DNA from 3 places in the Roseibium sp. MMSF_3247 genome. Region 1 is predicted to be linked to each of the others. Evidence: riboswitches for the same ligand, from Rfam matches in the RefSeq annotation. Region 1 holds a riboswitch; each other region holds the start of a gene.

The links. Region 1 has a riboswitch for S-adenosylmethionine ahead of RBB44_RS04875 (O-succinylhomoserine sulfhydrylase). Riboswitches for the same ligand answer to the same signal wherever they lie in the genome.
Region 2: it holds a riboswitch for S-adenosylmethionine, as region 1 does, so the genes downstream of both, RBB44_RS03305 (hypothetical protein) here and RBB44_RS04875 (O-succinylhomoserine sulfhydrylase) in region 1, are expected to answer to the same signal.
Region 3: it holds a riboswitch for S-adenosylmethionine, as region 1 does, so the genes downstream of both, metA (homoserine O-succinyltransferase) here and RBB44_RS04875 (O-succinylhomoserine sulfhydrylase) in region 1, are expected to answer to the same signal.

Annotation. Positions count from the first base shown of each region.
Region 1 covers NZ_JASHII010000001.1:1,080,380-1,084,571, forward strand. Annotated here, with positions in the region: gene RBB44_RS04865 (YigZ family protein) at 32-598, opposite strand; gene RBB44_RS04870 (2'-deoxycytidine 5'-triphosphate deaminase) at 606-1,742, opposite strand; SAM riboswitch at 1,869-1,948, shown strand; gene RBB44_RS04875 (O-succinylhomoserine sulfhydrylase) at 1,992-3,191, shown strand; gene RBB44_RS04880 (putative quinol monooxygenase) at 3,214-3,567, opposite strand; gene RBB44_RS04885 (helix-turn-helix transcriptional regulator) at 3,659-3,976, shown strand; gene RBB44_RS04890 (LysE family translocator) at 3,986-4,192, opposite strand, start outside.
Region 2 covers NZ_JASHII010000001.1:740,677-744,868, reverse strand. Annotated here, with positions in the region: gene RBB44_RS03320 (efflux RND transporter periplasmic adaptor subunit) at 1-375, shown strand, start outside; gene RBB44_RS03315 (ABC transporter permease) at 372-1,610, shown strand; gene RBB44_RS03310 (ABC transporter ATP-binding protein) at 1,612-2,325, shown strand; SAM-I-IV-variant riboswitch at 2,386-2,509, shown strand; gene RBB44_RS03305 (hypothetical protein) at 2,550-2,846, shown strand; gene RBB44_RS03300 (acyl-CoA thioesterase) at 2,847-3,203, opposite strand; gene RBB44_RS03295 (hypothetical protein) at 3,434-3,652, opposite strand; gene RBB44_RS03290 (group III truncated hemoglobin) at 3,665-4,138, opposite strand.
Region 3 covers NZ_JASHII010000004.1:111,213-115,404, reverse strand. Annotated here, with positions in the region: gene RBB44_RS14460 (RidA family protein) at 1-369, shown strand, start outside; gene RBB44_RS14455 (glycerophosphodiester phosphodiesterase family protein) at 423-1,184, shown strand; gene RBB44_RS14450 (GNAT family N-acetyltransferase) at 1,282-2,607, shown strand; SAM-I-IV-variant riboswitch at 2,716-2,835, shown strand; gene metA (homoserine O-succinyltransferase) at 2,870-3,787, shown strand; gene RBB44_RS14440 (HIT family protein) at 3,893-4,192, shown strand, end outside.

The sequences.
Region 1 (4,192 bases):
TGTCAGCAGACTGCGGCTTGGGCCTGGAGTTTTAACCGTCCGCGCTGCCGTCAAGGGCATCCAGGAGATCCTCCGGCCCTTCCACTATCAGAACGACACCCGTTTCGGTGTAGTCGCGCGAGACCACATCCAGTCCGAGGCCGGTGATTTTCCGTTCCAAATCGGAACTCGATGCAAAGTCTGCGCTTAATCTTTTCCGGGAGAGTTTTTGAAACGGCACCAATTCAGCATGCGCAATCGCGTCTTGGGCAGCGCCTGAATAGGCGCGGGCAAGGCCTCCGCCGCCCAGCTTCGTACCGCCGAAATACCTTACGATCAGCACCGCACAATTGATCAGGTCTGCGCCCTGCAGGACGCGCAAGGTCGGCATGCCGGACGTGCCTGCCGGTTCACCATCGTCCTTGCCGCTTTCCTCGATCCGGTCATCATCGAGAAGCCGCCGGTGCGCGGTTACGATATGATTGGCCTTGCGGTGTTCCTTGCGCAGTTCTTCCAGACGGGTGTCGAACTGCTCAATGGGCACCAAAAAGGCCAGGAACCGGGACTTCCGGTCTTCCAGAAAGCCTTCGTATTCGCGGGTGATGGTTTTCAAGGACATTCAGTGTTCAGGTTGAGGCCTTGAAATGCTTGGAGAGCTTCAAGGCCTGGCCCTGATAGTTGGAGCCGATGCCCTCGCCATAAAGTGTCGCGGGCCGTTCGGCCATGTGTTCATAGACAAGGCGGCCGATGGTCTGCCCGTGTTCCACGATAAAGGGCACGTCATGGGAGCGGACTTCCAGAACCGCACGAGAGCCTACACCGCCGGCGCCGGCATGGCCGAAGCCGGGATCGAAGAAACCGGCATAATGCACCCGGAACTCCCCGACCAGTGGATCGAACGGCACCATCTCGGCGGCATAGTCTGGCGGGACGTGAACGGCTTCCTGGCTGACAAGTATGTAGAAAGCGTCCGGATCAAGGATCAGTTCAGCATTCTGGCGGCGGTAGATCGGTTCCCAGAAATCAAGCGGGTCTTGAGCGCCGACCAGATCAACGTCAATCAGCCCGGAATGATGCTTGGCGCGGTAACCAATCAGGCTGCCCGGGCCTTCGCCCTCCAGATCAATGGACAGCTGCACGCCGCCGCCGATCCGTTCGTTGCCGCCGCTCATCAGGGTTTCTGATTTGTGGATGCCTTGAAGATCAGCGTCCGGGATCAGCGATTGTCCCCGCCGGAACCGGATCTGGCTGAGGCGGGAGCCGGAGCGCACCAGGATCGGGAACGTGAGCGGTGAAATTTCTGCATAAAGCGGTCCGGTGTAGCCCGCAGGTATGGTGTCGAATGCCTGGCCATTGTCTGTAATCACGCGGGTGAACACATCAAGACGCCCGGTGGAGCTTTTTGGATTGGCCGTTGCCGAAATGTCGGGCCGCAGCGCCAGACTTTCCTGCAAGGGAACAATGTAGACGCACCCGGTTTCCAGAACGGCCCCGTCCTGAAGATCGATGGTATGAAGCTTCAGCTGCTCCAAGCGGTCCGCCACCTTGATGTCCGGACCGGGCAGAAAACTTGCGCGCACCCGGTAAGCAACGGTTCCAAGGCGCAGATCGAGGCTCGCTGGCTGGATTTGACCTTTGACAGGGGGCTGCGCGGCGGAAATCTCCTGCGCTGCGAACATCGCCTGAATGACTCGCTCGGGCAAAATTCCGCTTGCTGCGATCAATGCGCTGCCTGTGGGGCTTTGGTCCGCTGATACGTTCATCAATTCATCCTGCAATCTTCGTCTAACGTCCTTAACGGATGCGGCTGGCCCCGCCAACTCTCTTTCTGGCCAATCTCAGGAAAAGGGGGAGGTAGATTGACCGAAAGCCCATTTTCGCTTAAGTGAAAGTCACCTCGTGGTGATTTGGGCCGGCCGGCTTGCAGCCACGTTAAACAAGTCGCTAAAAAGGCCGGAGGTGCAAACCCCGGTCTTGAGGCTGGGGTTTTTTCGTTTGGAGCGAACATCGACATGACTGACACCAAGAACACCGCCGGAACCAACTGGCGCCCTGCAACCGCACTCGTTCATGGCGGCACCACCCGCTCACCATTCGGCGAGACGTCCGAGGCGATGTTCCTGACACAGGGTTTTGTGTACGACAGTGCGGAAGCGGCCGAAGCACGGTTCAATGGTGAAGATCCGGGGTTTGTCTATTCGAGGTATGCCAACCCAACCGTCGCGATGTTCGAAGACCGCATCAAGATGCTGGAAGGCGCGGAAGCTGCGCGGGCAACCGCCAGCGGCATGGCCGCAGTCAATCTTGCCCTGATGGCGTCGGTCAAGGCGGGGGATCATGTGGTTGCTGCGAAGGCCCTTTTCGGCTCGTGCCGCTACATCTGTGAGACCCTCCTGCCGCGTTTTGGTGTTGAGAGCACGCTCGTCGATGGCACGGACATCGAGCAGTGGAAAGCGGCCGTCAAGCCGAACACCAAGGCGCTGTTTCTGGAAAGCCCAACCAATCCGACCCTGGAAGTCATCGATATTGCCGCGGTCGCGGAAATTGCGAAGTCGGTAGGTGCGCGCCTGATCGTCGACAACGTGTTTGCGACGCCGATGTACCAGTCTCCTCTGAGCCTGGGCGCGGATGTGGTGATCTATTCCGCCACCAAACATATTGACGGGCAGGGGCGCTGTCTCGGCGGTGTTGTTTTGTCCGATGAAGAATGGATCACCGAAGAGGTGATGCCGTTTGTCAAACACACTGGCCCGCACATGAGCCCGTTCAGTGCCTGGGTGCTCTTAAAGGGGCTCGAAACATTGCCGCTGCGCGTGGCACAGCAGACGAACAGTGCCGGCCAGATTGCGGACTTCCTGGCGGGTCAGTCCAAGGTGAAACGCCTGATTTACCCGGGGCGGGACGATCACCCGCAAGCCGAGATCGCCAAGCGTCAGATGCGCGGTGGTTCGACGATGGTGGCGCTTGAAATCGAGGGCGGCAAGGAGGCTGCATTCCGGTTTGTGAATGCGCTGGACCTGATCCGGATCTCTAACAACCTCGGTGATGCCAAAAGCCTGATCACCCACCCGGCAACGACCACCCACCAGTCGATCGGTGAGGAAGCCCGCGCCGAGCTTGGCATTACCGACGGCATCCTGCGCCTTTCTGTTGGTCTGGAAGATCCGCAGGATCTTCTTGAGGACGTCGAAAAGGCACTGGCGGCGATATAGTCCGCCAGCTCAATTATTGAGGTCAGGCTCCCGGATAAGGGCTGGCCATTTTGAGCCAGGTGACTTGCATCTCTCCGTCAACAAGCTCCTGATGGCCTGCAAGGAATTGTTGAATGTACGGCATCTGGAGGTGTTCCTTTAGGTCTGCCAGAGACGCCCAGGCTTCATAGAAGACAAAGAGATCCGGGTCGGCCCGGTCGCGATGCACGTGATATTGAAGAGCGCCTGTCTCTTCCCGTGTCGGGGTGACGAGCGCAACAAGTGCTTGTTCCAGTTTTTCAGCAGAACCGGGCCGTGCGCGGGCTTGACCGACCAGCGCATAAGGACCGGTTTCATCGGCGTCGGGTTCCGGGAGCGCGAAGTCGGGATTGGACATGGAGATCTCCTTAGGTATGATGTGTGTCGTACCTAGGTGAATAAAAGGTAAGATGCAAGCCTTACCTATCTAGTGGTGCATGAGGGATGAGATGGGAGAGAAGGACGACAATCTGGAGCCGGTCGATCTGGACCTGGGAAAGGTCCTCACCGCCTTGGCAGATCCTCATCGGCGCCGCGTGATCCGGGAATTGGTCCGGGCGGACACGGGTACGGAGCGGACCTGTGCCTCCTTCCAGCTTCCGGTCAGCAAGGCCACAGTGACGCACCATTTCCGGGTGTTGCGGGAAGCGGGCTTGATCCGGCAAGTCGATCGGGGCAATTCCAGAGCCGCCGCATTGCGCAGGGAGGAGATCGATACTCGTTTTCCCGGATTGCTGCCGCTGATTGCTGAAGAGATCAGCCCCTGACATCCTGATCTAACGCGTCGTTGCCAGAATTCCGGCTGCCGTCAGCAAGGTGCCGCCCGCCATCCGGTTCAGAAGTCTTGGATGTTGTCTCAGGAAACCGAGGCACTGTTTGGCACCGGCCGCATAAAGCATCACAAACGCAAAATCGAGTGCGGCCATGGTTGGGCACATGATCGACAACTGGGGCAGTACCGGCGCCGTCGGATCTATGAACTG
Region 2 (4,192 bases), 340 kb from region 1:
GGGCAAGACCTCACTGCGACCGTTGCCCGGATCACGCCCAAAGGGGATCCGGTGCTGAAGAATTACCGCGTCTATTTGGATCTTCCAAAGGACACGCCACTTCACATCGGCATGACAACTGAAATCAACATAGTCACTCTTGAAAAGCCGGAAACGGTGCTCGTACCGGTGGCCGCTCTCGATGGTCAGCGGCTTCAGACTGTTTCCAGCAGCAACACCGTTGAAACTATAGTGGTCGAAACAGGAATTACCGGAACCCGCGCTGTCGAAATTCTCGACGGTCTTGCTGACGGAGATGCTGTTCTCCTGCCGTTTCGCGACGATCTCTCTGATGGCCAGAAGGTGGAGCCGGTGGCTGAGGGCACACCAGAATGATCCTTCAGCTCCGCATCGCTGCGACCCATGTGCGCAACAGGCTCCGGCAAACGGTGGTCTCCACGCTTGGTGTTGCACTCGGTGTTGGGTTTTCCATTGCCATGGCCGCCCTCATGGAGGGTTCTCAACATGACTTCATGGCAACCTTAATCGACGCCATTCCGCATGTGGAGATCAAGGATGATAAGCGGACGCCAACAGCCCAACCGGCCAGCTCCGTTTATGATGCTGTTGCCTTTCGCGGTTTGCGGCCGTTGGAGGACTTGCGTGGGATCCGCAATCCTACGGAAGCGTTAGCGTCGCTGCGAGATTGGGTTGACGGCGACATCGCACAGCGCCTGACGGGTCAGGCTGTGCTGCGCTACAGCGGTCAGGACATCGGCATGACGCTGATTGGTGTCCGCCCAAAGCAGGAACTTCTTGTGTCCAACATTGGCGAGGACATCCGGGAGGGGGCCTTTGAGGACCTCGGTACAACCTCCAACGGATTGGTTCTAGGCGACAAGGCAGCCGAACGACTTGGCGCTGACCTTGGAGACACGGTCACGTTGACCTCAGCAAACGGGGTCGCGAAACGGTTCAAGATTGTTGGCCTGTTCCATACCGGGATCACCACCAGCGACGAAAGCCTCGCCTATGCGCCTCTCAAAGCCGTCCAGATCCTTTTGGAAAAACCCGACATCATCAACGCCATCACGATCCGGCTGAGAAACATCGATGAAGCCGTCGCAGTTGCTGCAAGGGCCGAGCGGCAATTGGGCTACAAGTCAATCTCCTGGGAAGAGGCCAATGAAGGGCTGATGGAGGCTTTCTTTGTCCGCAACGTGATCATGTTTACCGCTGTCGGCGGTATTCTTCTGGTCGCCGGTTTCGGGATCTACAACATCATTTCAACGATCGTGCATGAAAAGGCCCGGGACATTGCCATCCTGAAATCGCTGGGGTTTCCGGAACCCGACATCCAACAGATTTTCGTCCTGGAGGGTTTGGTGATCGGTGTGCTCGGAGCACTTGTCGGGTCTGCACTTGGATTTGGATTGTCGAGTTATCTTGCAACAATCAAATTCGAGGTCACCACCGACATCGAAATGACCCGTCTGCCGATATACTTTTCTCATGTGCATTACATGATCGCCAGTGGTCTGGCGCTTCTGTCTGCGGGCATTGCCGGTTTTGTGCCTGCCAGAAAGGCCGCCGCGCTCAATCCTGTCGACATCATCCGGGGCGCGACCTGACATGAACGTTGCCCCAACCCCAGCCACCCCTGCCCCACTTTTGGAAACGCGAGGCTTGACCCGCATTCTCCCGGCCGTAGTTCCGGTCACCCTTGTAGAGGACATCTCGTTTTCGATCGGCTCATCGGAGTTCGTCGCAATCACCGGCCCATCGGGCTCCGGAAAATCGTCTCTATTGTATCTGCTTGGACTTCTGGACCGGCCGACGGAGGGCGAAGTCTTGATTGGCGGCCGCAAGACGCACGATCTATCGAAGACCGAAATGGCTCACTTGCGGCTGGAAAAGATCGGCTTTGTCTTCCAGTTCCACTTTCTCTTGCCGGAATTCACCGCTCTGGAAAACGTTATGATTCCAATGCAAAAACTCGGCGCTCTGGCTGCAGCTGAGCAAAAAGACCGCGCGGCGGGTCTCTTGGAAGATCTCGGCCTGGAGGACTTTTTGCACCGGCAACCTGCCCAATTGTCCGGCGGGCAGCGTCAACGCGTCGCCGTTGCAAGAGCGCTTGCCAATGCGCCGGACCTGATCCTTGCAGACGAGCCGACCGGCAGTCTCGATTCTGTCGCGACAGAGCAGGTGTTTATGTCGCTTCAATCGATTGTCGATCAACAAAGAACCACAGTGATAGCCGTTACGCACGACATGGATATTGCCGGCCGTATGCAGCGTCGCATTCATCTGGTCGATGGAAAAATCGACTATGACCGCAATCAATAACCGTTGTTGTCCTTCGGTTCTTGGATGACTTGCCAAAAAACGGAACCCATGGCATAAGCCCGCCATCATCAAGAGAAGGGCTGGCGCCCTCGCCAACCTGCCGACCGGGCAAGGTGGTTTCCGCAACAGGGATGCGGCCGTCCAGACACTCAAAAGAGGCTGCGCGGCAACGAAGCGGTAGTTTTCATGCGCCAGTCCTCCTCGGGCAACCGATGGAGGATTTTTTGTTTCAAGACGCACTGGCCGGACAAGCTGCCGAGTTGATCAGATACCAGGACGCCGAAGAGGCCGATCAGACAGCGGCCGAGATCTGGCAATCTACCGCAGAAGATTGTGTGCTGGCCCGCATGAAGACCATTCGGGTGTATGGCGGACTGCCACGCCACAAACGCCGGTTGACCCGGCATGAGCGGGTCGACCGCTTACAGGCCTTGTTGCGCCTTTGGGCCAATGGCTGCATTTGCGCGGTCGATGAGGAGCTGTTTGCGGACCTGCTGGCGCGCAGATCCTTGCGCGCCTGATTACTGCGGAGCCGGAGTGTCCTTGGGGACTGGACGTGGCTTGCCTTGGTCATCAACGGCGACCATCGTGAAAATCGCTTCGGTGACTTTTTCCCGGCCGCCGAAACGGTGGCGCAAAGCCCAGGCTTCCAGTTTGATTTCCATGGAGCTTGTCCCGACGCGGCCGACGCTTGTGTAAACACACAAGACGTCTCCGACATGGACCGGGCGGATGAATTTCATCTTGTCGACTGCGATCGTGACAACGCGGCCCTGCGCTCTTTGCCCCGCGGCAATCCCACCGGCGAGATCCATCTGAGAAAGTACCCACCCGCCAAAGATATCACCAGATGCATTGGTGTCGGCCGGCATTGCCATTGTCCGGAGGGTCAGTTCCCCTTGCGGTGTTTCTTCACTCAAAGCGGTCGCTCCAGTTTCGTGTTTTAACGAGCCTAGCCCAACCGCTTCAAAACACAACGCTATCAATCAGATAATCAGCATCAGAATGGCCATGATCCAAAGCGGCATTGGTGCTGCAATCCAGATCAACAGGATGGGTAAGCCACGATGTGCCCATTTTGAACTGAACATGAGTGTCTCCTGCAAACTTAGAATACTGGGATTTCGTAGTAAGTCAGTGCCGCCAATGCGGTCATTCCGACCGCAAAGGCGAGTTTGGCGCTGCCAATCAGCGTTCGCCCCGCCAGATCGAGGCGTGGCAAAGGCATGGATCTGGAATCCAGGTACATGGACACCATCATTCCGATGAAGACCGCGAACCACAAAACAACCAGACCTTCGGCCACCAAGACGATTGCCGGTAACATGAGCCCCTCCTATCAGGCTTGTTCAGTAAAGAGTTCCGCCGGCGGTGTACTGCCGGCAAAACCGAACGTTGCGAGCCACAGGCTCTGAGCAATCCGTTCGGCAATGGCGATGATCTCTTCGGCAACGTCCGAAACAAAAATCTCGCGTGCTACCGGGCGGAATACGTCGAGCCAGTCGCCATAATCCGAGCTGACCACTTCCTTTAGTTTCAGGTGTTCCGGAACCGGCTTGCCTTTGTAGGTCCCGTTTTTCAGGAGAACGGACTGCCAAAACCGTTCCATCTTCTCAAGGTGCTCCGGCCAACGCCCTCCGAGACGCTTTTCAAAGATCTCACCGAGATGGGGTTGCTGGCGCAAGGTCCCATAGAATGAATGCACAAGGATCCGGATCGTCTCGGGAGTGACTTCGGCGTATTGCACCTCGCAGGCGCTGTCGGAGCGGACGACCGCGCCGCCTGTTTCCTGTGGTGTTTGTTTGATTTGCATCGCAGCCTCATAACATTCATTTAAAATGCATCTTTTAAATGACAGAAGCGCACG
Region 3 (4,192 bases), on a different contig from region 1:
AATCAGCTGTTCATTTCCGGCCAGCTTCCGATGGAAAGCGGTGCGATCGCCGTGACCGGCAAGCTTGGCGAAGGCCTTCAAGTTGAAGACGGCCAGAAAGCTGCAAAACTCTGCGCGATCAATCTGCTCGCACAGGCAAAGGCGGCAACAGGCGACCTGGACAAGGTGGTCCGCCTGGTCAAGATCGTTGGTTTTGTGAACTCAACGGGTGATTTCACCGACCAGCCGAAGGTGATCAATGGCGCGTCCGATTTCCTGGTTGAGGCCATGGGCGACAGTGGTCGCCATGCGCGCTCCGCCGTTAGCGCCGCCTCCCTTCCGTTTGGCGCCGCAGTTGAAATCGAAGCCATTTTCGAGATCGCGGACTAATTCCGCTCTGGCGGGGCTCTACAAACGCCCCGCCGATTCCGGACCAGATTAACATGTCACCAGAACTTGCCGCCATTTTCGCCCGGCCGATTGCGCACCGGGGGTATCACGATGCCAGCAACGGCATCATTGAAAACACCCCAACAGCAATCCAGCAGGCCGTGGACAAAGACTTCGGGATTGAAGTTGACGTTCAGCAGACCAGTGATGGTGAAGCGCTCGTCTTTCACGACGATGACCTGGACCGTCTCGCAGATGGCAGCGGGCCGGTTTCCGGGCGGTCTTCAGCCGATCTCGTCAAACTGCAAATGCGTACCGGCACAGATCACCTGTGGCTGCTTCAGGACCTTTTTGATCTGGTGGATGGCCGTGTGCCGCTTGTTGTCGAAATCAAATCCTTGCTCCGGCGCGATGCACAAGGCGACTTTGTCCGCCGCGTTGTTGATCAAGTGGATGCGTATAAGGGCCCAGCCTGTATCAAAACCTTTGATCCGGACATGCTGGCTGTAGCAAAGGCGCACAACAACTCCGTCCTCCGCGGGATCGTGGCAGATGCGGCCCGCCCCGGCCCGGACTACACACGGCACAGCCGGATGGACCGTTTCATATTGCGCCACCTGCTCCATTTTCCGCGCACAAGCCCGCACTTCATCTCCTATGGCGTCAACGATCTACCGAGCCCCGGCCCCAGCATGATGAAAAAGGTTTTTAGAACCCCAATCATGACGTGGACAGTTCGGACACCGGGACAGTTGGAAGTCGCGAAACGGTTTGCCGATCAAATCGTCTTTGAGGGCTTCGATCCGGATCAATAACGGACGAGCATTCCAGGAACGGAATTCCCTCTTGCGGCGCAGCAAAGCGGCTCTACATTCTGATAAACAATCCTTTATGGCGGGCCGACACACTGACATGACGTCTTCTATTTCACCGGACAATGAACAGCCGCAAAAACCAGGCGCCGGTGATACGGAGACGACGCTCTCTATTAGACTTCTTTCATCCTTGGCAGATGTGCCGGCTGACAAATGGGATGCGGTTGCCAATCCCGGCTGGATCCTTGGCGAAGGCGGACAGCTGGCGCGCGCGCAAGACGCTGTTGCGTCTCAAGATCTCACTTCCGCGCTAGCCCCTGAAGCTGATTCAAATTCTGAAGAAACAGACTTCAACCCTTTCTTATCCCACGCTTTTCTGGAAGCATTGGAGGCATCCGGCTGCGCGACACGCCAGACTGGATGGATGCCACGGCACATGGTTCTGGAGGATGGTAACGGCGCGGTTCTGGGAGCTGTTCCCGCTTACTTGAAAAGCCATTCCCAGGGCGAATATGTCTTCGATCATGGTTGGGCCGACGCCTTCTACCGGGCGGGTGGCGACTATTATCCAAAACTCCAGATATCGGTCCCGTTTACTCCGGCGACAGGCCGCCGGTTTCTGACCAGCCCCAACATCAACCGGGAGGCCGGACTCCAGGCACTGGCGGCTGGCCTTGTACAGGTTTGCCAACGCACCGGCGCCTCCTCGGTTCACGCGACTTTTTTGACTAAACCGGAATGGGACTCGCTTGGCGATCTCGGTTATCTGAGGCGCACAGATCAGCAGTTCCACTGGGACAACAACGGCTACGAAACCTTCGACCAGTTTCTCGGCGACCTCGCCTCGCGCAAACGCAAGGCGATCAAAAAGGAACGCCGCGAAGCGATCAGCGCTGACGGGCTCGAAATCGAATGGGTCACCGGCAGCGATCTGACAGAAGCGCATTGGGATGCCTTTTACGGATTTTACATGGATACGGGCGCTCGCAAGTGGGGCCGCCCTTATCTCAATCGTGCCTTCTTCTCGCTGATCAGTGAGCGGATGGCGGACCGCATTCTTCTGGTCTTGGCAAAACGCAACGGCCGGTATGTCGCCGGAGCCCTCAACTTCATCGGATCAGAAACCTTGTTCGGCCGCCATTGGGGCTGCACCGAACACCATCCGTTCCTGCATTTTGAGCTGTGTTACTATCAGGCAATCGACTTTGCCATTTCCAAAGGCCTGAAACGCGTCGAGGCTGGCGCTCAGGGAGCGCACAAGTTGGCTCGCGGGTACCTGCCGCAAACGACCTATTCTGCCCACTGGATTGCCCATGAGGGCCTTCACGACGCAGTCGCAGACTTTCTGGAGCAAGAGCGGCGCGCCGTTCAACGCGAAAACGAAGCGTTGGCTGAACATGCCCCCTTCCGGAAAGGCAGCTGAACCTTCCATTTGCCACGCGACTGAGATCCAACAACAATTTGCGTCTTTCACAAGATCGGCATTCGTCTGCACAGGGCTTGCCGGATCGCGTCCAATCCATTACCTAGGGACCATCATCAAGAGTTGGGACAGATGCCCCACGCCAACCTGCCGATCCGGGCAAGGTGGTTCTTCGAACAGAAGATGCGGCCGTGAACTTCAAGTTCAAAGGCAACGAATCGGATCGAAGAAAGGCATCTGTCTCTGGTTACAGGACGCGCAAATGCCGATAAAAATTCCAAACGATCTGCCCGGCCGCCCCATTCTGGAATCCGAAGGCGTGATGATCATCCAGGAAGCGGATGCCATGCGTCAGGATATCCGCCCCCTGCGCATCGGTCTTCTCAACCTGATGCCGAACAAGATCAAGACAGAGACCCAATTCGCACGCCTTCTCGGCTCCACCCCGCTTCAGATCGATCTGACTCTGGTGCGCATGACCAACCACGTGCCCCGGAACACGCCAACGGAGCATCTGGAAGCGTTCTATCGGCCCTGGGAAGAAGTCCGGAACGAGAAGTTCGATGGGTTCATCATCACCGGCGCCCCGGTCGAGAAGCTGCCGTTTGAAGATGTCGGATACTGGCAGGAAATGCGCGATGTGCTGGATTGGACCCAGACACATGTTCATCGCACGCTGACCATCTGCTGGGCGGCTCAGGCGGCCACTTATCACTTTCATGGCATGCCGAAATATGCGCGAGACGACAAGGCAACGGGCGTCTACAGGCAACGTACGCTCGCACCGGCCTCGCCGTATCTCCGCGGGTTTTCTGATGATTTCTGTCTGCCCGTCTCACGCTGGACGGAAACCCGGAAGGCCGACATCCCAGACGGCAGCAATCTGATGGTGCTTGCGGAAGATGACGAGACCGGTATGTGCCTCCTCGACGACCCGGAGCACCGCTGCCTGCATATGTTCAATCACATCGAATATGACACGACATCTCTGGCGGATGAATTCGAGCGGGACAGCCAGGTTTCTGACACGCCGATCCGACCGCAGAACTACTTTCCGGACGATGATGCCACCCGGCAGCCGGTGAATCGCTGGCGGGCCCACGCGCATCTTCTGTTCGGTAACTGGATCAATGAGATGTATCAGTCCACACCGTTTGATTTGAACAATATCGGCGAATAATCGGACACTGCCGGGCGGTCACAACCCTTGTTGTCGAACCGCCTGGCGGAGTACTATGTCCGCAGACATTCGAAGACTTTTTCCCTTTTAGAGGTACGCATGCCGATCGAAACGCCCGCCTACGACGACCAGAACATCTTTGCCAAAATCATGCGCGGAGAGTTGCCGAGTCACAAGGTCTATGAAGACGACAAGACGGTCGTGATCATGGACATCATGCCGCGCGGTGACGGACATGTGCTGGTCATTCCGAAGGCTCCATCCCGCAACATTCTGGACATCGCGCAAGAGGATCTGAACGCAGTGATGGCCACGGTCCAAAAGATGGCCCATGCCGTGATCAAGGCTTTTGGGGCAGATGGCACCACCATTCAGCAGTTCTCTGAACCAGCCGGCGGTCAGGTG